DNA from 2 places in the Tepidimonas taiwanensis genome. Region 1 is predicted to be linked to the other one. Evidence: predicted binding sites of a transcription regulator. Region 1 holds the regulator's gene; the other holds the start of a gene.

Evidence for each region. The regulator FliA, encoded in region 1, starts transcription of late flagellar genes. The targets are predictions, from matches to a motif close to CTAAAGTTTNNNNNNNNNNNGCCGNTA.
Region 2: fliS (flagellar export chaperone FliS) is a predicted target of FliA. The motif match lies at 7,061-7,087, and genes of this name have one in related genera.

Annotation. Positions count from the first base shown of each region.
Region 1 covers NZ_CP083911.1:244,220-259,266, reverse strand. The annotation lists gene flgK (flagellar hook-associated protein FlgK) at 1-1,003, opposite strand, end outside; gene flgJ (flagellar assembly peptidoglycan hydrolase FlgJ) at 1,021-1,902, opposite strand; gene LCC91_RS01215 (flagellar basal body P-ring protein FlgI) at 1,904-3,055, opposite strand; gene LCC91_RS01210 (flagellar basal body L-ring protein FlgH) at 3,092-3,781, opposite strand; gene flgG (flagellar basal-body rod protein FlgG) at 3,829-4,611, opposite strand; gene flgF (flagellar basal-body rod protein FlgF) at 4,628-5,368, opposite strand; gene flgE (flagellar hook protein FlgE) at 5,401-6,699, opposite strand; gene LCC91_RS01190 (flagellar hook assembly protein FlgD) at 6,766-7,422, opposite strand; gene flgC (flagellar basal body rod protein FlgC) at 7,444-7,848, opposite strand; gene flgB (flagellar basal body rod protein FlgB) at 7,860-8,306, opposite strand; gene flgA (flagellar basal body P-ring formation chaperone FlgA) at 8,470-9,303, shown strand; gene flgM (flagellar biosynthesis anti-sigma factor FlgM) at 9,423-9,758, shown strand; gene LCC91_RS01165 (hypothetical protein) at 9,808-10,167, shown strand; gene LCC91_RS01160 (RNA polymerase sigma factor FliA) at 10,200-10,922, opposite strand; gene LCC91_RS01155 (hypothetical protein) at 10,973-11,584, opposite strand; gene flhF (flagellar biosynthesis protein FlhF) at 11,577-13,115, opposite strand; gene flhA (flagellar biosynthesis protein FlhA) at 13,112-15,047, opposite strand, start outside.
Region 2 covers NZ_CP083911.1:1,570,018-1,585,064, reverse strand. The annotation lists gene LCC91_RS07325 (flagellar hook-length control protein FliK) at 1-229, opposite strand, end outside; gene fliJ (flagellar export protein FliJ) at 226-696, opposite strand; gene fliI (flagellar protein export ATPase FliI) at 693-2,156, opposite strand; gene LCC91_RS07310 (FliH/SctL family protein) at 2,149-2,877, opposite strand; gene fliG (flagellar motor switch protein FliG) at 2,864-3,865, opposite strand; gene fliF (flagellar basal-body MS-ring/collar protein FliF) at 3,893-5,623, opposite strand; gene fliE (flagellar hook-basal body complex protein FliE) at 5,870-6,169, shown strand; gene LCC91_RS07290 (flagellar protein FliT) at 6,262-6,585, opposite strand; gene fliS (flagellar export chaperone FliS) at 6,630-7,022, opposite strand; gene LCC91_RS07280 (flagellin N-terminal helical domain-containing protein) at 7,316-8,776, opposite strand; gene fliD (flagellar filament capping protein FliD) at 8,978-10,393, opposite strand; gene LCC91_RS07270 (flagellin N-terminal helical domain-containing protein) at 10,505-11,968, opposite strand; gene LCC91_RS07265 (tetratricopeptide repeat protein) at 12,053-14,353, opposite strand; gene LCC91_RS07260 (methyltransferase domain-containing protein) at 14,381-14,836, shown strand; gene LCC91_RS07255 (glycosyltransferase family protein) at 14,850-15,047, shown strand, end outside.

The sequences.
Region 1 (15,047 bases):
CCTGCAAGCCGGCAGGCGCATACGTCAACAGATCGGTGCCGGGAGCCCCCAAAGCATTGAGCCCGCTGCGCTGCTGGCGGTTGAGGACCTCGGCGGTCGCCAAGGCCACACGCCCGAGCTCGGCTTGGGTTTGTACGACGTCGCGGTTGATGAAATCCAACAAACCCCGCAACTGCCCGCCACCGACGAATTCGCGCGGGATATCGTACCGCGTCGCCCCTTGAACGAATTGCAGCTGGATTTGCCGGTCGCTGTCGACAGTGGCGCGAGCCACCTCCAGCCGCGCTGCCTGATTGCCCAACACCAGCGGCAGGCTCCCCGCGACAAACACCGACAACGTGCCGTCATCCGCCGCCAATGTGGTGACCTGAATTTTTTCGTTGAGCTGCGCGATGAGGTGATCACGCTGATCGAGCAAATCGTTGGGCGGCACGCCACTGCCGGCAACGCGCGCGATCGATTCGTTGACCTGTGCAATTGCTAGGGCCAAACGGTTGACCTCGCCCGCGATTTCGCCGGCTTGCACGCGCGCCCCTTGGGTAATCTCATCGAGCCGCGCCATCGTGTCGCGCACACGCGTGGCCAGCGCGTCGAAGCGGCTGAGCACCACCTGCCGCGCGGTGGTGTCGTCAGGGGCGTTGGCGACATCGACCCAGGCGTTGAGCGCGTCGTTGAGCACCTGCCCCAGCCCGCCATCGCCCGTCGGGAACAGCGACTCGACGCTGCGCAGGTACTCGGCGCGGATCGCGTCCGCGGCGGCGGTGGAGCGGGTGCCGTTGGCCTCACGCGTAAGAAAAGCGTCATAACCGACGCGCGCCACGGTCTCGATTTGTACGCCTTTGCCGAAGTAGCCGCTGCCCAAGCGTTGTCCGGCGACGGCCTGCAGCTCGGCACGCTGGCGGGTGTAGCCTTCGGTGTTGACGTTGGCGATGTTGTGGCCAATGACCTGCAGCACCGCCTGGTTGGTGGTGAGGGCCCGGGTGGCGATGTTGAGCGCGCTCATCGTCGGCTACCCCGGCATCAGGCGAGCGCCCGCTGCAGCTGCAGCGTGGTGTTGATGACGCGGCTGAGCTTGGTCGCGTACTGCGGGTCGGTCGCATAGCCGGCCTGCTGCAGCTGCTGTGCGAAGGCCTGCGCCGAATGCAGGTTGCGCACCACCGCCTGGTAGCGCGGGCTGCCGGTGATCAGGCGCGCATAGTCGCGAAACGCGTCGGCATAGCTGTCGTAGGCACGAAAGCGCTGCACCACCTTGCGCGGCTGGCCGTCCACGTACTCGGTGGTGGTGACTTCCGCGACCTTTCCCGTCCAGCCCGGCCCCGCCTTGATGCCGAACAGGTTGTGTGAGTTGCGCCCGTCGGGCAGCCGGATCTCGCTGCGGCCCCAGCCGGTCTCGTGCGCCGCCTGCCCGATCATGAACGCGGCGGGAATGCCGCTCTCGCGCGCCACCTGCTGCGCCGCGACGCGGTGTTGCTGGATGAACGACACCTGCGCCGGGGTCGGTTTGGGCACGGGTGCCTCCACCGCCGACGACGGCGTCGACGGGGCCGCTGCCGCCGCCCGCCCGCCCGCGGCACCGTCGGCGTGTGCCATCTGGCGCTGCAACTGGCGCTCGATCATCTCGGCCAGCCCGCCGGGCAGCCCGGTCATCTTCACGGCCCACTGCTCGTCCAGCAGGTCCATCCCCAGTTCGCTCGCGTCGTTGTCCATCAGGCCGCTTTTCATCGTCGCGTCGCGCATGGACTTGAGCAGCTCGCGCATGAACAGCGCCTCGAACTGACGGGCGGTTTCTTTCAGCGCCGCCTTCGGGTCGCGCCCCGCGAGGCCGTTGAGCGCATCGAGCGTCTTGGCGTCGGCGGCGAGCCCACGCTGCGTGGCGGCGGTCACGGCGTTGGCGGCGTTCATCTCACAGCACCTCGATCTCGGCCTTGAGCGCGCCGGCCGCTTTCATCGCCTGCAGGATGGCCAGCAGGTCCTGCGGCGTCGCGCCCAGCTTGTTGAGCGCGCGCACCACGTCGGCCAGCTGCGCCGACGCCTCCACCTCCAGCAGCTTGCCGCCTTCCTGCTGCACCTGGATGTCGGCCTTTTCGGTGACCACCGTCTGCGCGCCCGGCGGCGCGAACGGCCCGGGCTGGCTGACCTGCGGCGTGGAAGAGATGGTGATCGACAGGTTGCCGTGCGCGATCGCGGCCGGCGCGAGCTTGACGGCCTGATTCAGCACGACGGAGCCGGTGCGGGCGTTGAGGATCACCTTGGCCGTCGGGGCCGAGAGCTCGAGCGGCAGATCCTCCAGGCTCGCCAGAAACGCCACGCGTTCGTTGGGGTCGAGCGGCGCGCGCACGCGCACCACGCGGCCGTCGAGCGCCTGCGCGGTGCCGTCGCCGATCGCGCGGTTGATCGCCTGCGCCACGCGGGTGGCGGTCTGAAAATCCTGCGCGTTGAGCGCGAGGTCCACCGTCTCGCCGATCAGCAGCGGCGTGGGCACCGCGCGCTCGACCAGCGCACCGTTGGGGATGCGTCCGGCGTTGAGGTGGTTGACGGCCACGCTGCTGCCGCCGGCCGACGCGCCGGCACCGGCGACGACCAGGTTGCCCTGCGCCAGCGCGTAGACCTGCCCGTCCGCCCCGCGCAGCGGCGTCTGGATCAGCGTGCCGCCGCGCAGCGACTTGGCGCTGCCGATCGACGACACGGTCACGTCGATGGTCTGCCCCGGCCGCGCAAAGGCCGGCAGTTCCGCCGTCACCAGCACGGCCGCGACGTTTTTCGGCTGCACCGTCACGCCGGGCGGCAGCGTCAGCCCCATCTGCTGGAGGTAGTTGGCCAGGCTCTGCGTGGTGTAGGCGTTGGAGGAGTCGCCCGTACCGTCCAGCCCCACGACCAACCCGTAGCCGCTGAGCTGGTTGGGGCGCACCCCCTGAACCGCCGCGACGTCCTTGATGCGCGTGGCGTGCGCGGGTGTCCAGACCGCGAGCAGCGACGCCGCGGCCGCCGTCAGCACAGCGTACAGCGCGGCGCGCCAGCGGCGACGATCGTGGGGGGTATGGGGCAATCGGTTCATGGCAGGACACCTCGTCGAACCGATTGTGGAAAAACTTTAGAACGGCAAAAGCGTCAAAAAGAACCGCGCCAACCAGCCAAATGTTTGCGCATCGGCCGGTGCCCCCCGGCCGCGCGAAAGCACGCGCACGTTGGCCACCTGCGTCGACAGCACCGTGTTGCCCGGGCGGATCGCGCGCGGATCGACCGTGCCGGAAAACTGCAGCACGTCCACCGCCTGGTTGACGCCGATTTGCTTTTCGCCGATGACGACCAGGTGCCCGTTGGGCAGCACGTCCGTGACGACGGCGGTGATCGACCCGCGGAAGGTGTTGCTCGCCTCGGTCTTGCCGTCGCCGCTCATGCTGTTGGCGCTCTTGGCCCCGGCGTTGAGGTCGGCCAGCGTCCCCGCGCCAAGGAACGGAAACGCCGACACCCCGGCCGACAGGGACGACTGGCGTGAGACATCGGTCTTCGCGCTTTGCGAGGCGCTCAGGTTCTCGGTGATCTGGATGGTGATCACGTCTCCCACCAGCCGCGCGCGGTGATCCTCGAACCCGGGGCGATACGACGCCGGCGAGTACAGCGAACCGGTAGGCACGGGGTTCGGGACCGCGCGCTGCTGCGGATAGACGAGCTCCTCCGGCGGTTTGGCGAGGTCGACATCCGGGATTTGCGATAGCGTGTTGCAACCGGCCAGCGTGGCCGCCGCCGCGGCGGCCACGATCGCGCGCATCAGGGGTTTCATCGCAGCGGCTCCTGGAAAAACGAGCGGTTGGCCCATCACGGCAGCGATCACAGCTGCGTCAGGCGCTGCAGCATCTGATCGGACGTGGTCACCGCCTTGGAGTTGAGTTCGTAGGCGCGCTGGGTCTGGATCATGTTGACCAGCTCCTGCACCACGTTGACATTGGAGCTCTCCAAAAAGCCTTGCAGGGTTTGCCCAAACCCCTCTGTACCGGGCACACCCTCGGCAGGCTCACCGGAGGCGGGCGACTCGCGAAAGAGGTTTTGCCCGAGCGGTTCCAAACCCGCGGGGTTGATGAACGTCGCCAGCGTGATCTGGCCGATCGGCTGCGGTGCAACCTGCCCCGGCAACGTCACCGTCACCGCCCCATCCTTGCCGATGGTGAGCGACTGCGCGTTGGCCGGCACTGTGATGCCATCGACCAGCAGGTATCCCTGGTTGGTGACGACCTGCCCCTCGGCGTTGAGCTTGAAGCTGCCGTCGCGCGTGTAGGCGGTCGACCCGTCGGGCAACTGGACCCGGAAAAACCCGTTGCCGTTGATCGCCACATCCAGCCGGTTGTCGGTCTGCTGCAGGTTGCCCTGCGTGTAGGTGCGCGCGGTGGCCACCGTGCGCACCCCGAGCCCGATCTGCAGTCCCGTCGGCAGCTCGGCGTTCTCGGCCGTGTTGCCGCCCACCTGGCGCAGGTTCTGGTAGATCAGGTCCTCGAACAGCGCGGTGCCGCGCTTGAAGCCCGCGGTCGAGACGTTGGCCAGGTTGTGCGAAATGACGTCGAGCTGCGTCTGCTGGGCCTGCATGCCGGTTTTGGCGATGTGCAGCGAGTTGATCATGGCGTTCTCTCCGGTATCAGGCGTTTAGGCTGAGCAGCTGCGCCGCCTGCTGGTCGTTGCGCTCGGCGTTTTGCAGCAGCTTCATCTGCATTTCATACAGGCGGGCCACCGCAATCATGTCCACCATTGCGCCGATGGGGTCGACGTTGGAGCCCTCGAGCATCCCGTCCACGAGCGTTGCGGCTTCGTCGGCCGGCAGCGGTTGGCCGTCGGGCGAACGGAACAACCCGTCGTCCCCGCGCACGAGCTTTTGCCCCTCGGGCGGCGTGACGAGCTTGAGGCGCCCGATCTCCTGCGGCGCTTCGTTGCCCACCTTGGCCGTCACCGTGCCGTCGCGCGCGATCGTGACCTGCGCCCCCTCGGGCACCGCGATCGGCGCGCCGCCCGCGCCGAGCATCGGCAGGCCGTTGAAGCCGACCAGGTTGCCCTGCGCGTTGACCTGCAGGGCGCCGGCGCGCGTGTAGGCCTCGGTGCCGTCCAACGCCTGGATCGCGAAGAAGGCGCTGCCCACCGCGGCCACGTCGAGCGCGCGGCCAGTGTTCTGCAACGGTCCCGGCTTGTCCAGATAACCGGGCGTGGCCTCCAGCGCGTGCACACGGGTCGTAGCGCCTTCGCCGCGCAGCGGCACGGCGCGAAACGTCGACAGCTCCGCCCGAAAACCGGTCGTGGTGACGTTGGCCAGGTTGTGCGCGATGACCTGGTGCCGGTGCATCGCGGCCGTGGCACCGGACGTGGCGGTGTAGATGACCCGGTCCATCGCGAGGGCTCCTCAAACGTGCGATCGCAGCATCAGCGCAGGTTGACCAGCGTCTGCTGTACCTGGTCTTGCGTTTTGATGGTCTGTGCGTTGGCTTGGTAGTGGCGCTGAGCCACGATCATGTTGACCAGCTCTTGCGTGAGATCGACGTTGGACTCCTCTAGCGCCCCTTGGCGCACCGCTCCGAAGCGTCCGCTCAATGGAGCCCCTTCTACAGCGTTGCCCGACGTGAAGGTCTCCCGCCAATAGCCGCCGTTGACGGGCTCCAGGCCCTGCACGTTACGAAAGCGTGCCAGCGCGACCTGTCCCGCGTCTTGCGACACCCCGTTGGAGTAGCGCGCCGTGATGACCCCCGACTCCGATACAACAATAGACGTCAACTCACCCGGAGCGTAGCCGTCTTGGCGTACATCGTAGACGGCGAACGGCGATCCGTACTGGGTCAGGGTCCACCCACCCGCCGCGCTGCCGATGTTGATCGGAATGGGAGCCGGGGGAAATGCGGCCGATGGCACCCCGGCGCTCACCGATCCCCCGGGTAGCGCGTTGGCAGGCAACTGAATAGTGGGCGTACCGGTGACCTCGCCCGCCGCGTCGAACGTCACCGTCCCCAACACCGCCTCGTACGGCGTCGTGCCCTCGACCCGCCCCACCACGGTCCACGTCGAATTCGGTGCCGTGTAGTTGGTGCGCACGAAATACAGCTGCAACGGAATCTGGTTGCCCTGCTCGTCATAAATGTTGACCACCGTCCCGTAGCGCCGCCTCGCATCATCCAGTGGTGTGGCCGGCGTGAGCACCTCGGCCGAGGCAGGCAAGTTGGCGGTCACGCGAATCCCCCCTTCGGGCCCGGTGAGCGTGCCCGTGCGGCGCGGCGGAATCGCAGCCCCGGTGGGAAGGAAAAGATCTTGCGTGCCCCCCACCGTGATCGGCGCGCCCGGGGCCGCCGGCAAATACCCTTGCAAGCGCGAGCCGTTGTTGGTGATGATGTAGCCGTCCTTGTCGAGCTTGAACTCGCCATTGCGGGTGTACATCACTTCGCCAGATGTGGAGCGAACCTTGAAAAAGCCATCGCCATTGATGGCCATGTCCAGGTTATTCCCCGTGATCTTGAGGTTGCCCTGGGTGAAGAGCTGCGCCACCGTGGCCACGGCCACCCCGATGCCGCCGTTGCTGCCGCCGGCAGCGCCGAGCGACGCGGCGTACATCTCGGCGAATTCGGCGCGGCCGGCCTTCATCCCGGTGGTGTTGGCGTTGGCGATGTTGTGGCCGATCACGTCGAGGTTCTTGCTCGCGGCGTTGAGGCCTGAGAGTCCGGTTCCAAAGCTCATGGTGTGCTCCTGCAGGTGTGTACGGGTTGCGGGCGCGATCCGACGCGATCGGCGAACGAGTGGTCGTCAGAGGTAGGCGAGGATCCGATCCTGGGAGAGCGTGCCGCGCTCGGTGCGCAGCCGTACGGTGCCATCGACCACGCCGACGGACTGCACGCGCTGCAGCGCCAGCGGCGTTGCCTCCACCGCTTGCCCCCCTGCGCCAGTGGCACTGACACGGATGGTGGCAACGCGCGCGGGGTCGACATCGCCCAACGACCACTGCAGGGTCTGTAGCCCAGCGCTGCGCGCCCCGGCGTTGACGGTACCCACCATCGCGCCATTGGCATCCAGAAATTCCACAGTCACGCTTTGGGCGTCCGCGGCCAAGTTAAACGCCGCCCTCGCCTGCCCGTCGGCCACCAGCACGGCGTTGCCCTCGGTCGCGACGGTGCGGCCGACGAGCTGCACGCCCTGCATCGCACCCACCCAGCCGAACTGCGCCGACAGGTTCTTGAGCGTCTCGTTGACCTGTTGCAGCCCCACCACCTGGTTGATCTGCGCCATCTGCGTGGTCATCTGCGCGTTGTCCAGCGGGTTGAGCGGGTCCTGGTTGTTGAGCTGCGCGACGAAGAGCTTGAGAAACCGCTCCTGCGCGGCCTTGGGGTCGGTCGCGTCGGCCTGTGCGCCGCCGCGGGCGTTGTAGGCGTCGATCTCGCTGTTGCTGATCGCGGTCATGAACATGGCGTACTCCTTTCCGCGGGATCACTGCCCCATCTGCAGGGTTTTGAGCAGCAGCGTCTTGGCGGTGTTCATCACCTCGACGTTGTTCTGGTACGAGCGGGCCGCGGCAATCATGTGCACCATCTCCTCCACCGGATTGACGTTGGCGTACGTCACGTAGCCCTGGGCGTCGGCGTTGGGGTGGTGCGGGTTGTAGACGCGGCGGTTCGGCGCATCGCTCTCGACGATGGTCTTGACCTTGACGCCGGCGGAGGCGGGCTCGCCCATCGGCACGGTCTGGAACACGACCTGCCGCGCCTTGTAGGCCTGCCCGTCCGGCCCCGCGACGGCGTCGGCGTTGGCCAGGTTGCTGGCGACGGTGTTGAGACGCTGCGCCTGCGCGCTGATCGCACTGCCCGAAACGTCGAAAATCCGGAACATCGACATGGCGACCCTCCTCACTGCCCCTGGATGGCGCTGAGCATCGTCTTCACGTGCCCGTTGATGAAGCGCAGCGTCGTTTCGTACTGCACCGCGTTGTCGACGAAGTTGGCACGCTGCTGGTCCAGGTCCACGGTGTTCTGGTCCAGCGACGGCTGCGTGCGCGCGGTGTAGGCTAACCGTGCGCGGTCGGCGACACCGTCGCGGCTGTGCACAGTGCGCAGGTGGCGCGGATCGCTGCCCGCGAGTCCGTCGGCGGCGCTGACCGTCGACGGGTTGGTGGGCGTCACGCCACCCTGACCACCCTGCGCGCGCGCCAGCGCCGCGCGGAAGTCGAAATCCCGCGCCACGTAACCCGGCGTGTCGGCGTTGGCGATGTTGCTGGCCAGCACCTGCTGCCGGTAGGCGCGCAGCTGCAGCGCCTGCCCCAGCAGGTCCATGCGCTCGGTCCAACGGTTGAACATGGCGGCCTCTCGACGGCTTCGGTGGATGACCCACCGCTCGGGCGGGGGGTGTTGACGGGATTGTCAAAAACTTGAGTCCGCGGCAGGCCCGGAAAAGCGGGGCCGCAGCGGCGCAATTGGCGGCTTTGGCGCGGCGCCACCGGCGTACAGTGCCAACGTGATCATGGACACGCCGCGCCTGCCCCCCATCGGCCCGCTGCGCCCGCGCCACCGCGCGGGGGGGGCGTCGGTTCGTTCAGCGTGGTTGCGGTCGCTGTGGTTGCGGTCGGTTGGGCGGCGCGGGTCCCTGCTATTCGCGCTGATGGTGGCGATGCTGCCGGTGGCCGGCGCCCCCGCAGCGGCCGCATCCGCCACACCCTCCCCGTGGGGCGCGCTGGTCGGCCCGTGGCTGGACGCGACCGTGAACGCGCAGCTGCGCGCGGGCGAAGCGCCGCTGCCGCTGCGGGCCGAGGTGGAGGTCGGCACGCTCGACCCCCGCCTGCGTCTGGCGCCGTGCCAGCGCGTCGAACCCTATCTGCCACCGCAGACGCGGCTGTGGGGCCGCAGCCGTATCGGGCTGCGCTGCACCGCGGGGCCGGTCGCGTGGAACGTATTTCTGCCGGTCACGGTGCGGGTCTGGGGGCCGGGGTGGGTGCTGCGTCGGCCGGTGGCGCCGGGCGAGGCGCTCGGGCCAGAGCACGCGGAGGCCGCGGAGGTCGAATGGACCGCCCAACGCGACACCGTCCTCGTGCGGCCGGAGGACTGGCAGGGACGCGAGGCCGCCCGGGGCCTGGCCGCCGGGCAGGTGCTGCGCACCGGGGTGGTAAGGGCCCCGCAGGTGTTCGAAACCGGCGCGACGGTCCGCCTGCGCGTCGAGGGGCGGGGTTTTGTGCTCACCGCGGTCGGCGAGGCGCTGGGGCACGGGCGCCTGGGCGAACCGGTGCGGGTGCGCCTGCCCAGCAAACGCGTGCTCACCGGCACCGTGATCGACGCCGAGACGGTCGCGCTGCCGCTGTGACGCACAGCCCGATCACACGGCGCATCAAAAAACACGGGGCGTCAAAAAAGGGGTAAAGTCCCGGTTCATCCAGCCGATAACGCTCTCAAGCGACTCGTTATCCGGGTCTGGAGCGTGCCATGAAAGTCAACAACTCGCCTGAAGCCAAGTTCGGACTGTCGACTCCGGTGACCAAGCGCACCGCGGAGGGGGCGAGCACGTCAGCCGCCGGCAGCAGCGCCACCGCGGCCGAGGCCGCGGGCACGCGGGTCCAGCTCTCCCCGGTGACACAGGCGATGACCAACGGGATCGCGCGCTCGGGCACCGACAGCTTCGACGCAGCGAAGGTCGAAGCGATCCGCACCGCGATCCAGAGTGGCCGCTTCTCGGTCAACGCCGAAGCGATTGCCGACAAGCTGCTCGCCAACGCACGCGAACTCCTGGGTGTGGCCTCCGGGGCGCGTCGTTCCTCTTGAACCAGACGCGATGGCGCACGGCGTAGCCCCTGCACCGAACACGGATGGGTTGGACAAACTGCGCCACCTGCGCGATCGACTCGACGAAGCGCTGAACCTCACCACGCGACACGCCGCGGGAGAGATCGACGCCGACGGGTGGCTGGCCGGCATCGCCGAGTTGGCGCACGCGTTCACGGCGGTTCGCGCCCAACTGCCGGCAGTCGGGCAAGCCCCGGCCCGGACCGCGGAGGTCAATCGCCTGCTGGATGAGATCGGCCAGCGGCTGCGGCTGCTGGCCGAACTGCAGGGGCGGCTGTCGGCCAGCGCGCGGCTGGCGCTCGGGCAAATGCTGCCCCAAGACGACCTCAACGCCTACGCGAGCCTGGGCCGCCAGCGCCTGCCCGGTCGGCGCGGCGGATACGGCTAGGCCGACGACCGACAGCGGCGCGGGCCCGTTCGTCAGTGCTCGCGCAGCCGTGCCCGCAGGCGCGCGACCGCCTGCGAGTGGATCTGGCTGACCCGCGATTCGGTTACACCGAGCACGGCGGCGATCTCCTTGAGGTTCATGTCGTGCTCGTAGTACATGCTCATCACGTACTGCTCGCGCTCGGGCAGGCGCTGGATCGCGTCGACGAGCGCCTCGCGCATGCGCCGGTCGGCCAGGATCGACTCGGGGTTTTGCTCCGCATCGTCCGGCAGGAAGCGTTCCAGAAACCCCTCCTCGCCGTCGTCGCTGCGCCCCCCCAGGTCTTCCAAATACACGAGCTGCGTGCCGCGCATGCGGCTGAGCGTCTCGTGGTATTCGTCCAGCGTCATCCCCAGCTCCTGCGCGATTTCCGACTCCCGCGGCGGGCGCTGCAGGCGCTGTTCCAGCCGGTGGATGGCGGATTCGATGTCTTTTTGCAGCTTGCGCGAGCCGCGCGACATCCAGTCCGCGTCGCGCAGCTCGTCGAGCATCGCGCCCTTGATGCGCTGGCTGGCGAAGGTTTCGAACTGCACGCCCATCGACGGCTCGTAACGCGCCAGCGCCTCCGTCAACCCGATCATGCCGACCTGGATGAGGTCGTCGAGCTCGACGCTGGCCGGCAGGCGCGCGATCATCAGGTGCGCCAGCCGGTGCACCAGCGGCGCGTACTGGCGCAGTTGCGCGTCTCGGTCGAGCATGCCCTTGGGCGTGTACATCGAAAACTCCGGCGGTCGGATCGGCCGCGCGGGCGTCAGCGCTGGCGTGGTCAGCATGGACGCAGCCGCCCCCCCATCGCGCCAGGTGCTTCCAGCGTCCAGGCCGCTTCGAGCACCCGCAGCAGCGTCCCCTCCCCGGCGGGATCGGCCGATCGTTGTGCATGATACCCCAGCGTCCACACCGGCGGAACGGCGCGCAGGTGCTGGTGGCAGGTGCGCCGCAGCGCCGCCAGGGCGGCCTGCAGCGCCCCGTGGGGCGCCATCGTCTCGTCGCCCTCGTCGGGCAGCGCCACGACCACCGGGTGCAGGCCGCCGCCCGACAGCGCCTTGATTGCGCGGTACGCGTCCACCAAAGCGGCCGGGTCCGCCGTCAGCGCCACCAGCGGCCGCCCCGGAACGTTGCGCCAGTCGCGCCACAGCGCGCTCACCGGCGCGTGCCACAACCCGACACCGCCGGGCTCCAGACCGTCGCCCCAGCATTCGGGCGGCCCCTCGATCACCGCGCATGGCAGCTCAAGTGCGCGGCACCCCTCGCGCAGCCGCCACAGCAGCTCCAGCGACGCCGCGCCGCGCTCGGCCGCCGCCACGGCCAGCACGCGTGTGGGCGGCTGCAGCTTCCACGCCAGCAGCCCCGCCGCCTGATCGCGAACCGCCTCAAGCATGGGCAACCCCCTGCGGCTTCCAGCTGGACGATGTGGGGTCGGTAAAGAAAAACGGCAGCTCCGCGCTGGTGGGATCATACGCCGACTTGCCCTGACTGCCCATCGACAACCGCACGAGCGCGGTGGCATCGGGGCGCTGCCAGTCTTCCGGCACTCGCTGCCCGGTGGTCAGGCCTCGCAGCACCGTCTGGTGCCGGATCAGCGCATCCACCGCAGGGCCGAGCTTGGCCGCCTCGTCCACCTTCGACAGGATGACGCCGTGCAACGACGTCTCGCGGTAGGCCCCGAACACGTCGTCGAGGGTGTCGCCGTGGCTGCCCGCGTTGACCACGAGCAGCTTCTTGATCGACGGCGCTGCAAGCAGCGACATCATCTCCCGGATGCGCGGGTCGCGCTGGCCGAGCCCCGCGGTGTCGATGATGACCATGCGCTTGTTGGCCAGCAGCTCCAACAGGTCCTGCAGTGCGGCGCGGTCGTGCGCCAGATGCGCGACCACGCCGAGCATGCGGCCGTAGGTCCGCAACTGCTCGTAGCCGGCGACGCGGTAGGTGTCCAGGGTGATGAGCCCGACGCTGTTGGCACCGTAGGCCTTGACGCACTGCGCGGCAAGCTTGGCGGCGGTCGTGGTCTTGCCGACCCCGGTGGAGCCGATCAGCGCGAATACACCCCCCTCATCGCAAAGCTGCCCCGGCTCGCGCGCGACGCGCAGGTTGCGCGCCAGCACTTCCAGGGTCCAGCGCCACGCGCCGGAGGCGTCCAAGTGCGCAGGCAGCCGTTCCAGCACGGCCCGCGCCACGGTCGGCGAGTAGCCCGCGCGGATGAACTTGTGCATCAGCTGCGACTGGATGGGGTTGAGCTTGGTCTGACCGAGCCAGGCCAGCGTCTGGAAGCGCTCCTCCATCATCGCCTTGAGCGCGTCGAGCTGCGCCGTCAGGGCGGCCGCCGCCGGGGCGGGCGCCGGTGTGGCAGGACGCGGGGCCGCAGCGCCTTTGGCGCGTGCCGCCGGGACAGTGCCGCCCGCGCTCGCCCCGTGGCCGAACGGCAGGATCATGCCGTCCGCGGCGGGCGGCTGCGGCCGGGCGGGCGGCACCGCGCGCGCGGCGGGCACGGGCGTCGTCGCGGCGGTGTCGGCCGCGAGCTTGCCCTGCATCGCCTCGCGGCGCTTGCGCAGCATACGCTCGCGCACATACTCCTGGAACGACAGCGTGCTCATCGCCAGCGTCTCGGTGTCCTGGGCAACCGTGCTGTCCGGCGACAACGGGGGCAGCTGCGCCGCGGCACGCTGCTGCAGGTTCAGCGCCCGCCCGCCGCGTGCGGCCGGCGTCTCGGGCAGCTGGGCGTGGCTTTGCAGCGCCGCCGGCGACGCCGCCTGGGCGGCGATGCGCGCGAGCTGGTCCTCCGACGTGGCCACGACCTCGAAGCCCTGCTCGGTGGAGCGGCTCGACAGGATCACGGCCTGCTCGCCAAAGGCGGCACGCGCCAGCGCCATGGCCTCGCGCGAGTTGGGGGCGACGAATCGTTGCGCGTTCATGCGGGCTCTCCAATGATCGGGCCGATGCGGATGGTGTGGGTTTCAGGGATCTCGCTGTGTGCCAGCACCTGCAGGCGCGGGGCCGCACGGCGCAGCAGCCGCGCGACGGCCTGGCGGATCGCATCGGGCACCAGCAGCACGGCGGGTACGCCGTTTTCCTCCTGACGGGTGGCCACGCGCGCGGCGGACTGCGTCAGCATGTCGGCCAGCCCCGGATCCAGTGCGCCGCCGCCCTGACCCGACAGCGCCTGGGTCAGGATGCGCTCCAGCCCCGGCTCGATCGCGATGACTTCGAGCTCCGGCACCGGACCGTAGATCTGCTGCACGATCGCGGGTGCGAGCGCCTGGCGCACGCGCCGCGCCAGCTCCAGCGGATCCTGTGTCTGGCCCGCGTGCTCGGCCAGCGTCTCGATGATGGTGCGGATGTCGCGGATGTGCACCGACTCCTCCAGCAGCAGCTGCAGGACTTTCTGGAACACACCGATGGGCACCATGGCCGGGATCACTTCTTCGATCAGCTTCGGGGCGAGCTTGCGCACGTGCTCGACCAGCTCCTGCACCTCGGTGCGGCTGAGCAGCCGGGCCGCGTGGACCTGCATCAAGTGTGACAAATGCGTGGCCAGTACAGTCTCGGCATCAACGACCGTGTAACCCGCCATTTGCGCGCTTTCGCGCTGGCGCTCGTCGATCCAGGTCGCCGGCAGGCCGAACGCCGGGTCGGACGTCGCCTGCCCGATCAGCGGCGTCTGGATGTGCCCGGGGTTGATCGCCAGTAGCTGCCCGGGGAACACCTCGCCCTCGCCGACCACGACGCCGCGCAGCGTGATGCGGTACGCGGTGGGCTTGAGCTCCAGGTTGTCACGCACGTGCACCGGCGGCGGCAAGAAGCCCACCTCCTGCGCGAACTTTTTGCGCACGCCCTTGATGCGGGTGAGCAGGTCGCCACGGCGCGTGCGGTCCACCAGCGTGATCAGCCGGTAGCCCAGTTCCAGCCCGAGCAGGTCGACCGGCTGAAGGTCATCCCAGGTGGCCTCGGTTTCCGCGGGCGTCTGCGTCGCCTGCTGCGCGGCCAGTTCCTGCGGCGAGGGCTTGCGCCGCTCGCGCGCCAGCCAGTACGCCACCGACCCGATCACCAACGCAAAGGTCAGAAACACCAGGTTGGGCATGCCCGGAACGCTGCCCAGCAGCGCCAGCACCACCGCCGTAATCCCGAGCACCTTGGGCGAGTCGAACATCTGGCTGACGATCTGCTGGCCCAGATCGGCCTCTTTGCCCACGCGCGAGACCACCATCGCCGCCGCCACCGAAATCAGCAGCCCCGGCACCTGCGCCACCAGCGCGTCACCGACCGACAGCGTGATGTAGCTGTGCGCGGCCTGCTCCAGCGTCAGGCCGTGCTGCAGCATGCCGATGGCAAAGCCGCCGATGATGTTGATGAGCAGAATCAGGATCCCGGCGATCGCGTCGCCGCGCACGAACTTGGACGCACCGTCCATGTTGCCGAAAAAGTCCGCCTCTTCGGCCACTTCGGCGCGGCGGCGCTTGGCTTCGGCCTGGTCGATCAGGCCGGCGTTGAGGTCCGCGTCGATCGCCATCTGCTTGCCGGGCATCGCGTCCAGCGTGAAGCGCGCGCCCACCTCGGCGATGCGCTCGGCGCCCTTGGTGATGACGATGAAGTTGATCACCACCAGGATCAGAAACACGATCAGGCCGACCGCAAAATTGCCGCCGATCAGGAAGGTGCCGAAGGCCTCGATCACGGCCCCGGCTGCGCCGGGGCCCGTGTGCCCCTCCATCAGCACGACACGGGTGGAAGCAACGTTGAGCGACAGCCGCAGCAGCGTCGTGATCAGCAGCACCGTCGGGAACACCGCAAAGTCCAGCGCGCGCCGCATGTAGGCCGCCACCATCATCACGGTGAGGGCGATCGCG
Region 2 (15,047 bases), 1.3 Mb from region 1:
GCGTCCAGGGGGCGATCCCCGGCGGGGTCACGCCGTCGGCGGTAGCCGTCGTCGTATCCGTTTCGTCCTGCGCAGGGAGGGTGTCGGCTTCCGCAAACAGCCCGGCCAGCAGGTCGGCAAACGGATCGTCCCCCGCGGCGTCGGGCGTGGCGGGCTGGGCACGGCCCGCGCGGGCGGGGCCGTGGGCGTGTGCGTGGGCCGCCGGGGTGGCGGTGACTTCGGTCTTCATCGCGGACCTCCTTCGTCGGGGTGGCGGGTGTGGCGGTGGCGGTGCAGCGTGGCGGCCATTTCGTCGGTCGCCTTTTGCTCGAGCCGCTGCTGGCGGCGCTGCCAGTCGTGCAACCAACGCTGCTGCACGCGCTGCAGCGCGGCGAGCTCGCGCTCGGCCTCGGCCAGCGCGCCCAGCAGTTGGCCGATGCGCTGATCCAGCTGCTGCAGCACGTCCGTCTGGTAGCGCACGGCGTCTTCGAGTTTGAGCATGAACTGCCGGTGCGTGGCGAGCAGCGTGGGGGTGACGCCCGTGCGCGTGCGGTCGCGCCAGCGGGCATCGGCGTCCCGCGTGTAGGCCTGCAGCTGCTGCATCTGGGCCTCGGCGCTCGCGCGTTCGCGGCGCGCGTGGGCGAGCGCCTGCGCCGCCTCGTCGCGGCGGCGTTCCGCCAGTGTCAGCAGCGGCCCCAAGTCGCGCGGGCGGTTCATGCGCGGCCTCCTGCCGCCGCACGCGCGGCCGCGCCGGTCGCGGGGCGCAACACCTCGGCGAGCTGCTGCACGCTGTCGTCGAAGGGCGCTCCCTCGCGCATGTCCTGCATCAGGAAGGCCTGCATCGCCGGGTGGAGCTGGATCGCCAGATCAGTCTCGGGGTCGCTGCCGGCCACGTACGCGCCGAGCTGGATCAGGTCGCGGCTCTTTTGGTAGCGCGAGTAGAGTTGCCGGAAGCGCCGCGCCAGTGCCCAATGCTCGGGTGTCACGACGTTGTGCATCACGCGCGAGGCCGACGCCTCGATATCGATGGCCGGGTACACGCCCGACTCGGCCAGCGCGCGCGAGAGCACGACGTGTCCGTCGAGGATCGCGCGCGCGGCGTCGGCCACTGGGTCCTGCTGGTCGTCGCCTTCGGACAGCACGGTGTAGAACGCCGTGATCGAGCCGCCGCCCTCCGGCCCGTTGCCGGAGCGCTCCACCAGTTGCGGCAGCCGCGCGAAGGCACTGGGCGGGTAGCCCTTGGTGGCCGGTGGCTCGCCGATGGCCAGCGCGATTTCGCGCTGCGCCATCGCGTAGCGCGTCAGCGAGTCCATCAGCAGCAGCACGTGGCGCCCGTCGTCGCGGAAGCGCTCGGCGATCGCGGTGGCGTAATGCGCCCCTTGTAGCCGCACCAGCGGCGGCGCATCGGCCGGGGCGGCGACGACGACCGCGCGCCCGCGGTCCTGCGGTCCCAGGATATCCTCGACGAATTCCTTGACCTCGCGCCCGCGCTCGCCGATCAGCCCGACGACGATCACGTCCGCCTGCGTGTAGCGCGCCATCATGCCGAGCAGCACGCTCTTGCCCACGCCGGAGCCCGCAAACAGCCCCAGCCGCTGGCCGCGCCCGACGGTCAGCAGCGCGTTGATCGCGCGCACGCCGGTATCCAGCGCCCGCCGGATCGGGGCGCGGTTCATCGCGTTGATCGGCGGCCGCTCCAACGGCTGCGACTGCACGCCCTGCAGCGGGCCGCCGTGGTCGAGCGGGTGGCCGTAGGCGTCCACGACGCGCCCGAGCAGGCCGTCCCCCATCGGCACGCGCAGCACGCCGCGGTCGTTCGGGACGATGGGGTGGGGTTCGTCGCCCAGGCGCGGCCGGGGGCGGTACGGCGGCAGCGGCCGCACCCGCGCGCCCGGGGCCAGGCCCAGCATCTCGCTCGCCGGCATCAGGTACGCGCGGTCGCCGGCAAAGCCCACCACCTCCGCCAGCACCGCCGGGTCGTTCGGCGGGGGCGGGGCGAGCGGGTCGGGGTTGGGGTCGATCAGGCACTGCGAGCCCACCGGCGCGCGGATGCCCTGCGCCTCCAGCACCAGGCCGGCGAGTCGCGTCAGGCGGCCGCTCGCCTCCAGCGGCGTCGGCTGGCTCGCAGCCTGCCGCGCCGCCGCCAGAAAGCGCTCCCACGTGCTGCGGTCAGGCATCGCCACCCTCCTGCGGCTCGTCGTCGGCCCACGAGAGGTCGAGCCCGAGGTTGCCCACCGCCCGCACCCAGCGCCGCTCCACCGTCGCGTCCACCGAGCCGAGCGCCGTCTCCAGCACACACCCGCCGGGCGTCAGGCGTGCGTCGGGCTGCAGCGTCACGCGCTGGCGCTGCAACGCGTCGCCCAGGTGCGGCTGCAGGCGCTGGGCGTCGTCCGGGTGCAGCCGCAGCACCGCCGGGCGCGCGTCGTCGGTGAGCATCCCCAGCGCTTCCTCCACGACCGCCCGCACGGGCCCCAGCGGCTGCGCGAGCTCGCGGCGCACCACCTGCCGCGCGATGTCGCAGGCCAGCAGCAACACCTGGTCGGCCAGTTCGCGCTGGACGGCGTCGAGCTGCTCCTGTGCCTGTTGCAGCAGCGCCGCGATGCGCTCGGCGTGTTCGCGCGCCTGCTGGCGCAGCGGCTCCTGCAGCGCGTCCCGCGCCTCCTGGGCCCCGGTCTGGCGGCCCTGTTCGAAACCCTCGGCGAACGCCTGCGCCCGAGCAGCTTCCACCTCCTCCGCGCTGAAGGTGGGCTCTTTTTCTTCTTCGGGCGGGGCAGGCGCGGCGCGCGCCGCCCGCTCCTCGTCGCTGACGGGCTCGAACGCCCACGCGACGACCGCCTGCACTTCCTCGCGCGGGATAAAGCGCTGGTACGGGTGCGTGCCCCGGTTAGACGAAGGCATCGTCGCCGCCTCCTCCCAGCACGATCTGGCCCTCGTCGGCCAGTCGGCGCACCACCTTCAGGATTTCCTTCTGCTGCGCCTCCACCTCCGACAGTCGCACCGGCCCGCGCGACTCCAGGTCTTCCTTGAGCGCCTCGGCCGCGCGGCTGGACATGTTGGAGAGGATTTTTTCCCGCAGCTCCTGCGACGCGCCCTTGAGCGCGACGACCAGCTGGTCCGACGACACCTCCTTGAGCACCATCTGCAGCGACTTGTTGTCGAGCTTGAGCAGGTCCTCGAAGGTGAACATCTTGTCCATGATCTTCTGCGCCAGATCCGGGTCTTGCTCGCGGATCGAATCGATGACGCTGGCCTCGAGGCTCGCGCCCAGCAGGTTGATGATCTCGGCCGCGGTCTTGATCCCGCCCAGCGAGCTCTTGCGGATCTTGTCGCCGCCGGCGAGCACTTGATACAGCGCCTCGTTCAGGTCTTTGAGCGCCGTGGGCTGGATGCCCTCGAGCGTTGCGATGCGCAGCATCACCTCGTTGCGGGTGCGTTCGGTGAAGTGTTTCAGGATGTTGGCCGCGTGGTCCTGGTCCAGGTGCACGAGGATCGCCGCCAGGATCTGCGGGTGCTCGTTGCGCAGCAGCTCCGCCACCGAGATCGGGTCCATCCACTTCAGGCTCTCGATGCCCGAGACGTCGCCGCCCTGCAGGATGCGGTCGATCAGCAGCGCCGCTTTGTCGTCACCCAACGCTCGCCGGAGCACGGCGCGGACGTAATTATCGGTGTCCGACACCAGCAGGCTTTGCGACTGCGCCTCGCGCGTGAAGCGCTCGATGACCGACTGTACCTTTTCCTTGGGTACGACGCGCATGCGCGCGATTGCCTCGCCCAAGCGCTGTACCTCCTTGGGCGAGAAGTGCTTGAAGACCTCCGCGGCCTCCTCCTCGCCCAGCGACATGAGGAAGATGGCCGCGTCCTGCAGTCCGTCGTCGGTGTCTGCCATGTCCGCTCACCCGTTGCCGCGGCTGGCTCAGGCGGCCGCCCCCTCACCGCTGATCCAGCCCTTGATGATGTTGGCCACGGCGACCGGATTTTCCTTCGCGAGACGGCGCGCATCCGCCAGCCGCAGCTCCTCGGGGCTGGGTTCATTGTGCACCGGTTCGGGCAATCCGGGGCGCTCCACCACCTCGCCAACGACGGCCTGCAGCTGGCTGCCGGGGGCGGGCAGGGCGGCCGCGCCCTCGGCGCTGGCGGTCACCGGTGCGGCCGGCGGCGGCTGCATCATCTTCAGCGCCGGGCGCACCATCCCCAAGTACAGGATCAACGCCACCGCCAGCAACCCGAGCGACGGCGCGAGGCTGCGCACCAGCTCCATCGTGTCCGGGCTCTGGTACCACGGAACCTCGACCGGCTCCGGCTTGGTGGCGTTGAACGGTGCGTTGACCACGTTGACCGAGTCGCCGCGCTCGGCGCTGAAGCCGATCGCCTCGCGCACCAGCGCCTGGATCTGCTCCAGCCGCTCCGGCGGCAGCGCCGCGGTCGCCGGCCCCTTCTTCGCGTCCGGGTTGGGCAGGTGGTTGATCACCACCGCGGCGGTCACGCGGCGGATGGTGCCGGTCGCGCCGCGCGTGACGGAGATGGTCTTGTCCACCTCGTAGTTCACCACCTGCTCGCGGCGGCGGCGGGCGTCCGCGCCGGTGCCGTCCTGGCCGACGACGCCCACCGGCGCGCCGGGACCGTTGATCGGGGCGTTGGTCGCCCCCGGTGCCACGTTGGTCACCGCTCCGGGAACGCCGGCCGGTCCGGTGGCAGCGGCCACGCCTTCTTCCACCGTCTGCGAGCTGCGCACCGCCGCGGGCTCATCGCCCTGGTTCGGGCGGTGCTGCTCGCTCGTACGCTCCGTCAGCGAGAAGTCCACGTCCGCCGTCACCGCGGCGCGCACGTTCTCGCGCCCGACCACCGGCTCCAGCAGGTCCAGGATGCGCTGCGTGTACATCTGCTCCAGCGTGCGCACGTACTCGATCTGCCGCGCATCCGCGCCGAGGCCGCCTTCGTCCCGCTGCGACAGCAGCGCCCCGTGCTGGTCGATGACGCTCACCGCCTTCGGGTCCATCTCCGGCACGGAACTGGCCACCAGGTGCACGATGCCCGCCACCTGGGCGCGGTCCAGCGTACGCCCCGGGTGCAGCGTCAGCAGCACGCTGGCCGAGGGCTTCTGCTGCTCGCGGAAAAAGCCGTTCTGGTTGGGCAGCGCCAGATGCACGCGCGCGTCCGCGACGGAGCTCAGCGACAGGATCGTGCGCGTCAGCTCCCCCTCCAGGCTGCGCTGGAAGTTGACCCGCTCCTGGAACTGCGTCATTCCCAGGCGCGTGTGGTCCATCAGCTCGAACCCCGTCACCGTCCCCTTCGGCAAGCCCAGGCTCGCCAGCTTCATGCGCACGTCGTTGACGCGGTCGGCCGGCACCAGGATCGCGTTGCCGCCGTCGGCGTGTTTGTACGGCACGTTCATCTGCGACAACTGCGCCAGGATCGCGCCACCGTCCTTGTCCGACAGGTTGGCGTACAGCACCCGGTAGTCCGGCCGGTTGATCAGATAGAAGGCCGTGGCGAGCAGGGCGACGAGCGCGATCACCCCGGCACCGAGCGACACCTTGCGTGCAGTGCTCAGGCGCTGCCAGCCGGCCAACAGCGGCGGCGTGCGCTCCCCTTCGGCGGGCAGGGCGGGTTCCAGTTCGGCAACAGCGGTCGTCGTGGTAGCCATGCGCCGCATTATCAAAACGCGGTGCCGCGCGCTAAAGCCCGAACAGCCGGCCGTTCGTCGGCCTCTTTGCGCTTATGTTGCGCGGGGTCGCGGCCCTACGATCAAGGCCATCCTTAGCGCCACCCCACACCATCGATCGGAGCCGCCATGGACCTGCGACTGCTTCCCATGACCACCGCGTCGATGAGCCCGGCGCAGGCCGCCGCGCTGCGCGCCGCGCAAAAAGCCTTGGCCGCGAAGGCCGCGATGAACCCCGCGGGCGCGTCGGGTGTCGCCCCCGCTGCTACCGGCGCGTCGCTCCCGACTTCCGCCGTCGCCCCCACACGCGGGTTCGGTGACGCGTTGCGCACCGCGCTGCAGGACGTCAGCGCCGCGCAGAACCGCGCCAGCGAGCTGCAAAACCGCGTCCAGGCGGGCGACCGCAGCGTCAGCCTGGAGGAAACGATGGTCGCGATGCAGAAGGCGCAAATCGGCTTTCAGGCCGCGCTGCACGTGCGCAACCGCATGATGCAGGCTTACACCGACGTGATGAACATGCAGGTGTGACGACTGTCCGCGATGGCGCCCTCAGCGATGGCGTACGGTCACGCCCACCGACCGTTACGCGGACACGCGGCAGCAACGCCATCTTTGGGGCATCAGTGCAACAGCGGCGGCCGCGTACCCAGCCCTGCGTCGTCCCACACCTCCAGCCACGGTTCGGCCAGCGCCCGGATCTGTGCGTCATGCCGCAGGATCGCCAGCATGATGCGGTGCTTTTCCGCGCGCTCCTGGGGCGACAGCGGAGCGCGCTCGGCCTGCTCGCGCAGCCGCTCGATCAGCACCGCGCACACGCCCTCCAGCTCGACGACGCGGTCCCAGTCGTCGAGCTGCGCGGCTTCCAGCATGCGCGCGCTCGCGGCTTCCAGGGCTTTGTAGAAATCCAGCACATTGGCGGGGCTAGTCGTGGCGGGGGTGTTCATGATGCGGGCTTCGCGGGGTGTTGCTGGGGGCATCGGGTCGGGCATCATTGGGGGCGGATCTGGTTCCACGCGTCCGCAATCGGCTCCAACAGGCCCCGTACTTCGTCGATGATCGCCGCGTCGTTGCGCAAATTGGCCTCCGTCAGCCGCCGCAGGCAATAGTCGTACAGCCCGCGCAGGTTTTCCGTCAGTTCGCCCCCCTGCGGGTCCAGCGCGGCGCGCAACCCCTCGTCCAGGATCCGTACCGCCTTGCCGATGGCCGCGCCCTTGGCGGGGATGTCGCCGCGTTCGATCGCCCCCTTGGCGCTGAGCAGACTTTGCTGCAGCCCTTCGAACAACATGCCGATCAGCTCGTGCGGGGTGGCGGCGGCCACGCGTGTGGCCATGGCCTGACGGGTATACGCGTTGACCGAACGTTGGGTGGGAGAGGTGTACATCTTGCTGCTCCGTGTCACAGGTGGGTGTCTGAGCGGTTTATCGGTCATCGGCTGGACTCCTTGAGCGCATACGCGTTTCTCGCTTGCGATGAAGAGCCACCGCACACGGGAGCAGTTCACACTTTAGCGTAGCGGACACATTCCGGCTCCGGTTGCCGACGTGCTATCACGCCTGTCTCATGCAACGACTATCAGCGATAGCAACAAAAAAGCCGGGGTGTTCCCGGCTCCGTGCACGGCGCGTGTGCGCCAGCCACATGATATGGCCACGTAACGGCAGCTGCCGTATCTGCTTACCCTTGCAGCAGGCGCAGGACGTTTTGGGGGAGCTGGTTGGCTTGCGCGACCATGGCGGTGCCCGCCTGCTGCAGGATTTGGGCGCGGCTGAGGGCGGCGGTCTCAGCGGCGAAGTCGGCGTCTTGGATGCGGCTGCGCGCGGCTGCCAAGTTCTCGCTGGTGTTTTGCAAATTCGTGATCGTATTTTCAAAACGGCTCATCAACGCGCCGTAGTTGGCGCGCAGGGCCGAGATGGTTTGTAAGGCTTGATCCACGATACGGATGGCCATGCTGGCCTTGTCGAACGTGGTCAGACTGATGGTGTTGACAGTGTTGTCACCATTCGAAGTGTTGTTAGCCGCCGCAAAGACGTTGGTTCCGGTTTGCGAGACTGCAAACCCAGTGGCCGAATCCAGCGCCACATAGCCCAGCGAGGTGGCGGAACCACCCAAGGCCAAGGTGGCCGCTGTGCTCACCACATAGGTGCCTTGGTTGTCCAGACGCCCCTGGGCCAAGGTGGCGGTGCCGGCGCTGCTGGCCCCATTGGCAATGGTGATGTTGCTACCCGTGGCGTTTTCCAGCAAGATCGCGTCGCCGGCCTCGTTGAGCTTGGCCGACACGCCCGTCTGCGCTGAGACCTTGTTGATCTCATTGACGGCTTGCGCCAAACCTTCGGATGAGTCGACGTTGCTGACATTGAACGAGATCGTGACCGCGGACGAGTTGGCGGACGTGATGCTGATGCTGTAGGCTCCGGTGGCCTGGAAGTCCAGCGTGGCCAGGCTGCGGGCGCTGGCGGTGACCCCCGTCTCGGCCGAGACCGCGTTGATTCGGTCGGCCACCACTTTGGCGGTATCGTTGTTGGCGATCGAGACGGTTTTGGTCGTCAGACCGGCGATGGTCAGTGTGCCTGCGTTGTAGCCTGCCGACGCGTTGGGTACTGCCGCTGCGCTGACCAGCGTGTTGAGTCCGTACTTGTTGGTGCGCGCGTCCGCGCCGCCGACGGTGATGGTTTGGTATGCGTTGGCCCCGACCTGGAAGGTCTGGGCACCAAAGGCACCGTTGAGGACTTTGAGTCCGTTGAATTCGGTGGTGTCGGCGATGCGCTGCAGCTCGGCGACGAGCTGGTTGGCCTCGGCGTTGAGGGCTTGGCGGTCGGCCCCGGAGTTGGAGCCGTTGGCGGCCTGCACGGCCAGTTCGCGGATGCGCTGCAGGATGGAGGCCGAGGAGCCCAGCGCGCCCTCGATGGTTTGCGCCAGCGAGATGCCGTCGTTGGCGTTGCGCACGGCCTGATTGAGGCCGCGCACTTGGGTGGTCATGCGCTCGGCGATGGCCAGCCCCGCGGCGTCGTCGCGGGCGCTGTTGATGCGCAGGCCCGACGACAGACGGGCAATCGTGGTGCTCATGCCCATTTGCGAGGTGTTGAGGTTGCGCTGCGCCGTCAGCGACATGATGTTGGTGTTGATGGTCTGCGGCATGGTTCGATCTCCACGAAGTCAGGATGGGCGGGACGGGTCCCGCGGTCCGTCGCGCAAGCGCCACCCGCGGGGAGCGTCGATCGAGTGGCTCCCAACGCCTTCGATCGTGAGCGTGATCGTGCCGCAGCGGCAGCTGGGCATAGGCACAAAAAAAGCGCCCAAGCGGGCGCTATTCAAAAGCTTGTGGGTTGCCTGTGGTGTTTATTTACTGGTCTTGTTCCACTGAGCAACTTGCTGGCTGACGTACTGATTGAGGGCGTTGAACTGGGACAATGTTGCGTCCAGCCGCGCATACTGCGCCAGCAGCCGTTCTTCGGTGCGCACGGCCTTTTCGTTGATACGTTTGGCCTGCTCTTGCAAGCGCTGGATCTCGCTCTCCACAGCCTTGACTTTTTGGCCCATGCGCCCGTCTGAGGCCAGCGCTCCGCTCGTGAAGTCCCGCAGCTGGACCGCCAAGCCGCGCACCGGTCCATCGGCTTTGGCCAGCAGGTTACGCACCGCGTCGGGCTGTGCCAATGCGCTCTCTAAACGTGCGCCGTCGATCGTGAGGCTGCCGTCGCGCGCCAAGCGTACACCGATATCGGACCACCGTTGTTGCGTGTCGGTACCGGGGCCAGCCATCCCGATCAGCCGACGCAGCGCCGACTGCAACGTCACGATCGTGCTGTCACCCTGCAGCGGACCAGCCGTGCCCGTCTGGGCGTCGTAACGGGTCGCCTCGGTCAGCGTTTGATTCAACTGGTTGAAGGCACTGACAAACGCTTCGATGGCTTTGCGCGCGCCGGAGGTGTCGCGCGCCACATCGACCGTCACCGGCGTGGCAGTTGTTGCCGAGACCTCCAGCGTCACGCCCGGAATGACGTCGGCGATCGTGCGGTTGCTGGAGGTGACCGCCACACCATCGACCGTTGCAACGGTGTTTTGCGCGGCCTGTGTCAGCGACAAGCCAGCGGTGCCCGCTGCGGGATCATAGGCCAAGCGCGACAGCCCCGCGTTGTCCACGTCATTGCCGTCGCCGTCCGTGACCTGGACACGAAAGCCGCTGTCGGCCCCGATGCCTGTCGAGCGCAACACCAAACGCTGGTTGGCACCGTCATTGACCACCACCGCCCGCACCGAACCGTTGGCATCGTTGATTTTTTGGGCGATATCGGCCAGTGTGTCGGTGGCGGAAACCGAGATCGTCATGGCCGTGCCACTCGGCGTGAAGACGGGCCCCGTGTCCCATCGACCGGTGGTGATAGTCAACGTCCCGCTGCCCACGGGAACCGACGGTGACAAGGCGTCCGAGCGTGCGACTTGACCCTGCGCGAGTTGAGAAACGCTGACGGTGTACTGACCGGGCAATGCTGTGCTGGAGGCCGTGCCGCGTACCGCCTCGGAGGTGGACTTGACGCTCATGCCCTGGTAAGTACTCCCGAGCGTCAGCGCGCGCAGGCTGTCGTCCAGTGCAGCCAGCTGCGACTTGATCTGCCCCACCACCGACAAGCGCGTCTGCGCCGCCGTCGTGCGCAACTGCACCAGGGTAAGCGGCTTTTTTTCCAGCTCCACCAACTGGCCAACAATGGACTTGACGTCCAGGCCACTGCCGATACCGGGGGAAGAGATGGTGGGCATGATGGGCTCCGATCAGTGACAGCAAGTTTCCCAATCTTCGCACCGATCGATGGGCGCGGCAAGGGGAAAAGCGGACAAGGTCACGCCCTCGTCCGCTTACCGCTGCCGCGATTACCGCAGCAGCGCCAGCACGCCTTGCGGCAGCTGGTTCGCCTGGGCCACCATCGCGGTGCCGGCCTGTTGCAGGATTTGCGCGCGCGACAGCGCCGCCGTCTCTTGCGCAAAGTCCGCGTCCTGGATACGGCTGCGAGCCGCCGCGACGTTCTCGCTGGTCGTCTGCAGGTTGTTGATGGTGCTCTCGAACCGCGACTGGATGGCACCGTAATTCGCGCGCAGCGTGGAGATCGTCTGCAACGCCTGATCCACGATACGGATCGCCAAGCTGGCTTTGTCCACAGTGGTCAGGCTCAGCGTGTTGACCGTGTTGCTGCTGTCAGAGTTGGTGGCACCGGAAGCGAAGACGCTGGCCGCAGAAGCGTTGACAGAGAACCCCGTCGCGGAGTCCAGGCTCACGTAGCCCAAGGAGATGGCATCCATGCCCGCCGCAATGGTCGTGGCAGTGCTGGCAAGGTATGTGCCTTGGTTGTCCAGGCGCCCTTGGGCAAGCGTGATATCCCCCACACTGCCCGCACCATTCGCTATTCTGATGTTGTTGCCACTTGCGTTTTCCAGCAAGATGGCATTACCGGCCTCGTTGAGCTTGGCCGACACGCCCGTCTGCGCCGAGACCTTGTTGATCTCATTGACCGCTTGCGACAGCCCTTCGGACGAGTCGGCGTTGCTGACGTTGAACGACACGGTCACCGCCGTCGTGTTGTTAGATGTGATGCTGATGCTGTAGGCCCCCGGGCTGGCGGACGCAAAGTCCAGCGTGGCCAAGCTGCGGGCGCTGGCCGTCACCCCCGTTTCGGCCGAGACGGCGTTGATTCGGTCAGCCACCACCTTGGCCGTGTCGTTGGTCGCGATCGAGACGGTTTTGGTCGTCAGACCGGCGATCGTGAGAGTGGCCGGGTTATAACCGGCGGAGACACCAGGTTGCGCCGCCGCGCTGACCAGCGTGTTCAGTCCGTACTTGTTGGTACGGGTGTCCGCGCCGCCGACGGTGATGGTTTGGTATGCGTTGGCCCCGACCTGGAAGGTTTGAGAGCCAAAGGCACCGTTCAAGACCTTGAGTCCGTTGAACTCAGTGGTGTCGGCGATGCGCTGCAGCTCGGCGACGAGCTGGTTGGCCTCGGCGTTGAGGGCTTGGCGGTCGGCCCCGGAGTTGGAGCCGTTGGCGGCCTGCACGGCCAGTTCGCGGATGCGCTGCAGGATGGAGGCCGAGGAGCCCAGCGCGCCCTCGATGGTTTGCGCCAGCGAGATGCCGTCGTTGGCGTTGCGCACGGCCTGATTGAGGCCGCGCACTTGGGTGGTCATGCGCTCGGCGATGGCCAGCCCCGCGGCGTCGTCGCGGGCGCTGTTGATGCGCAGGCCCGACGACAGGCGGGCAATCGCGGTGCTCATGCCCATTTGCGAGGTGTTGAGGTTGCGCTGCGCCGTCAGCGACATGATGTTGGTGTTGATGGTTTGCGGCATGGCAAGCTCCTAGGTGACACTGGACCAGACGACAGCGACTGACGCTCGCTGTTGACTGCTTTATCGGAGGCCATGCGCAAGACTTTAGGGCAATGCGGGCTGCACCGGTGAAGCCCGTTGCCCGACTTCCGCGGGACCAGGCCACTCGCCGCCGGGCCGCTGGCGCACGATCGTTGCGTTGGGGAACCAGGGGGTTCGCTCGCCCGCGATGAGCCAGCGCCACTCGGGCGGTTGGGGTACGAACACGGTGCAGGGCAAGCCGATGCTGGCCGCGAGATGCACGTTGGCGTTGCTGACCGCGTAGTAGTGATCCAGGCACGCCAGCAGGCCCAGCATCCGCTCCAGGTCGTCGTTGAAGACCGCGGCGTCCAGCACCGGCCGCCCGATGGCCTGAGCCAACGCCGAAACCTCTCCCGGCAGGGGCTTGCGCTGCAACGAGACGATGGTGGCCCCACGTGGCAGCCACTGTGCGATGCTTTCGATCGGAATGCTTTTGTCCAGCAAGCGTTTGCGCGGGCCGTCCTTTTCGCGAAGCGGGTTGGTGCCCCCCTGCCACGTGACGCCGACGTAAGGCGGAGAGCCAAATGCCTGAAGAATGAGGCGGGCTTGTTCGATGGTTTCGGGCTGCGGGGCAATCGCAATGGGCGGTGGGGGTTGGTCGGTGTCGCGCATCCCCACCAGATAGGGTAAGTCCCCAATGTTGATGGCGGCGTCGTGTACGTCTGGAGGGGGCAGCGTCCGCCAAACCGTGTCAATCCAACCCAAGCGCTCAATGAGTGGCGCGATTTTGCTGGGGGTGTAGTAGTCCAGCACGGCACCGCGCTGCTGCAACAACGGCACAAATCGCAGAAAGAACCACTCGTCGCCAATGCCTTGGTCAGCCACGAGCAACAACCGATCCCCGTCCATACGCTCGGGCAGCCGGGTGGCGTAGCCAAGCCCGTTGGGTGCGGCACCGATATTGTGCCGAGACGGGCGAAAGAGGTATTCGCGAAATCCGAGCTCGAACTGTCCCGTGCCCAGCAGGTTCCACGCGATCTGAAAGCGCACGGAGGGTTCACTCGGGTGCTTGTGTACCAGTCGCTCCAACACTGGCAGTTGTTGTTCGAGTTGTCCCAAGTGAGCCAGACAAACGCCCAAAAAATTCATCGCATCCGGATGATTCGGCGCTCGTTGGAGGGCGGTTTCGAAGGATTCGAGCGCGCGCTGATAGTCCTTGCGATCAAAATGCCACAGTCCCAAATTGGTGAGCACGTCGGGGTTGCCGGGGCTGAGCTGCAACGCGTTGTGGTACGCCTCGATGGCTTCGGGCCAATCCCGCAGCCGATGCCGTATCTGCCCCAGGGCGTGCCAGTACAACATGTGGGCTGGGCGGCGCGGCTGCCAGGGCAGCAGCAGCGCCAAGGCCTGTCGTAGCTCGTCGTCCGAGCCATCCATCCGGATGGAGGCGAGGTTGACGGCACTGTCGAGATGGTGGGGGTTGATGGCCAGAACTTTTTCGAATACCTGCGCCGCCGCGGCTTTGTCCTTTAGGCCGTCTTTGAGCACGACGCCCAGGTTGTTGAGCGCGTAGATATGATCGGGTTCGATTTGCAGGCACTCGCCCAGCGCGCGCGCGGCTTGCGGCCACTCTTGCCGCATCAGATGGGCGGACCCTGCCAAAAAGTGCAGCGATGCACGCTGTTGCGGCGTGAGGCGATCGGCGTTGGCTTGAAGTGGCGCGAGTTGGGCCAGCGCTTCGTCTGTGGCTTGTTCATGTAGCGCGCAACGCGCCAAGCCCAACGCCGCCTCAACTCCAATGCTGGAGTCGTCGGAGGGGTGGGGCTCTTGCAGTGTGTGATAAACACCTCGAGCCATCGTGACATCGCCTTTGTCCAGCAGCAGTGCTGCGAGGTCTAACCGCTCGTCGGGGGGCAGACGCTCGATACGCTGCACCCGCTGCAAAGCTTGTGTGGCTTTGCCGTGTTGCTCCCCCCCCCAATAGAGCTTGGCAAGCCACAGCCAGCCTCTTTCATCTTTGGGGTGAGCCGCGGTGTGCTGCTTTAGCCAACGCAGCGCGGCGTCACGGTCACCTTGGCGGTGTGCCGCAATGGCTCGATCGAGTGCCGTGGAGAGACCAGAGGTGGGGCGTCGTTTGCTCATGCGTTGACTCCTGCGAGGGACTTGGGCATCATGCCACAGGCCAAGCCACAGTGGGTGCGGAGGTGAGGGAGGGCAACGCTGTATTTCCGGTGTAAATCTCCCGTTTTTTTGATGATGGGTCTTCCGGTGCGTGCTTAGACTGTCGTTCTGGAGATTCCCTAAATTTTGATGGTGATGGTGATGACGTACAGTGGCAACCCGCTCATTTCTGAAGCGTATCGTCTCGAGCAGCAGCGTTTGCATGAGAATCCAAATTATGGGGTGGCCTCTGTGCAATTCGCGCCGCTTGTCACCGCGTTCATTAATCAGTTTGGTGTACGCAGGGTTCTCGATTACGGGGCTGGCAAGGGAAGATTGGCTCAAAACATCCGCCCGGATCATGAAATTTCCATGACATTTTATGATCCGGCGGTGCCGGCTTGGTCTACCCTGCCTGGCCCGCATGAAATGGTTGCGTGTATCGATGTGCTGGAGCATATTGAGCCGGATTTGCTGGATAATGTGCTGGATCATCTTGCGGTGCTGACGGAGAGATTGGGGTTTTTTACGGTGCACACCGGGCCTGCCGTCAAGACGTTGAGCGATGGTCGCAATGCGCATTTGATACAAATGCCGCCGAGTTGGTGGCTGCCGAAAATTTTGGATCGTTTTGAGTTGGTGACCTTCCAAAGAACGGGGGCTGGTTTTTGGGTGTTGGTGGCCAATCGAGGCGCGCAGATTTCGTAGGATGTGCTATTGAATGGGGGTGATTGTGATTCGGCTTTTCATTGGTTATGATCCGCGCGAGTCCATTGCTTGGCACGTGCTGGCGCACAGCATATACGCTCGCTCCTCCGTGCCGGTTAGTTTTGTTCCGCTGGCGCTGAGCACGCTAGGCGGTTTGATGTGGCGAGAGCGCAGCGCATTGCAGTCGACGGATTTTTCTTTTTCCCGCTTC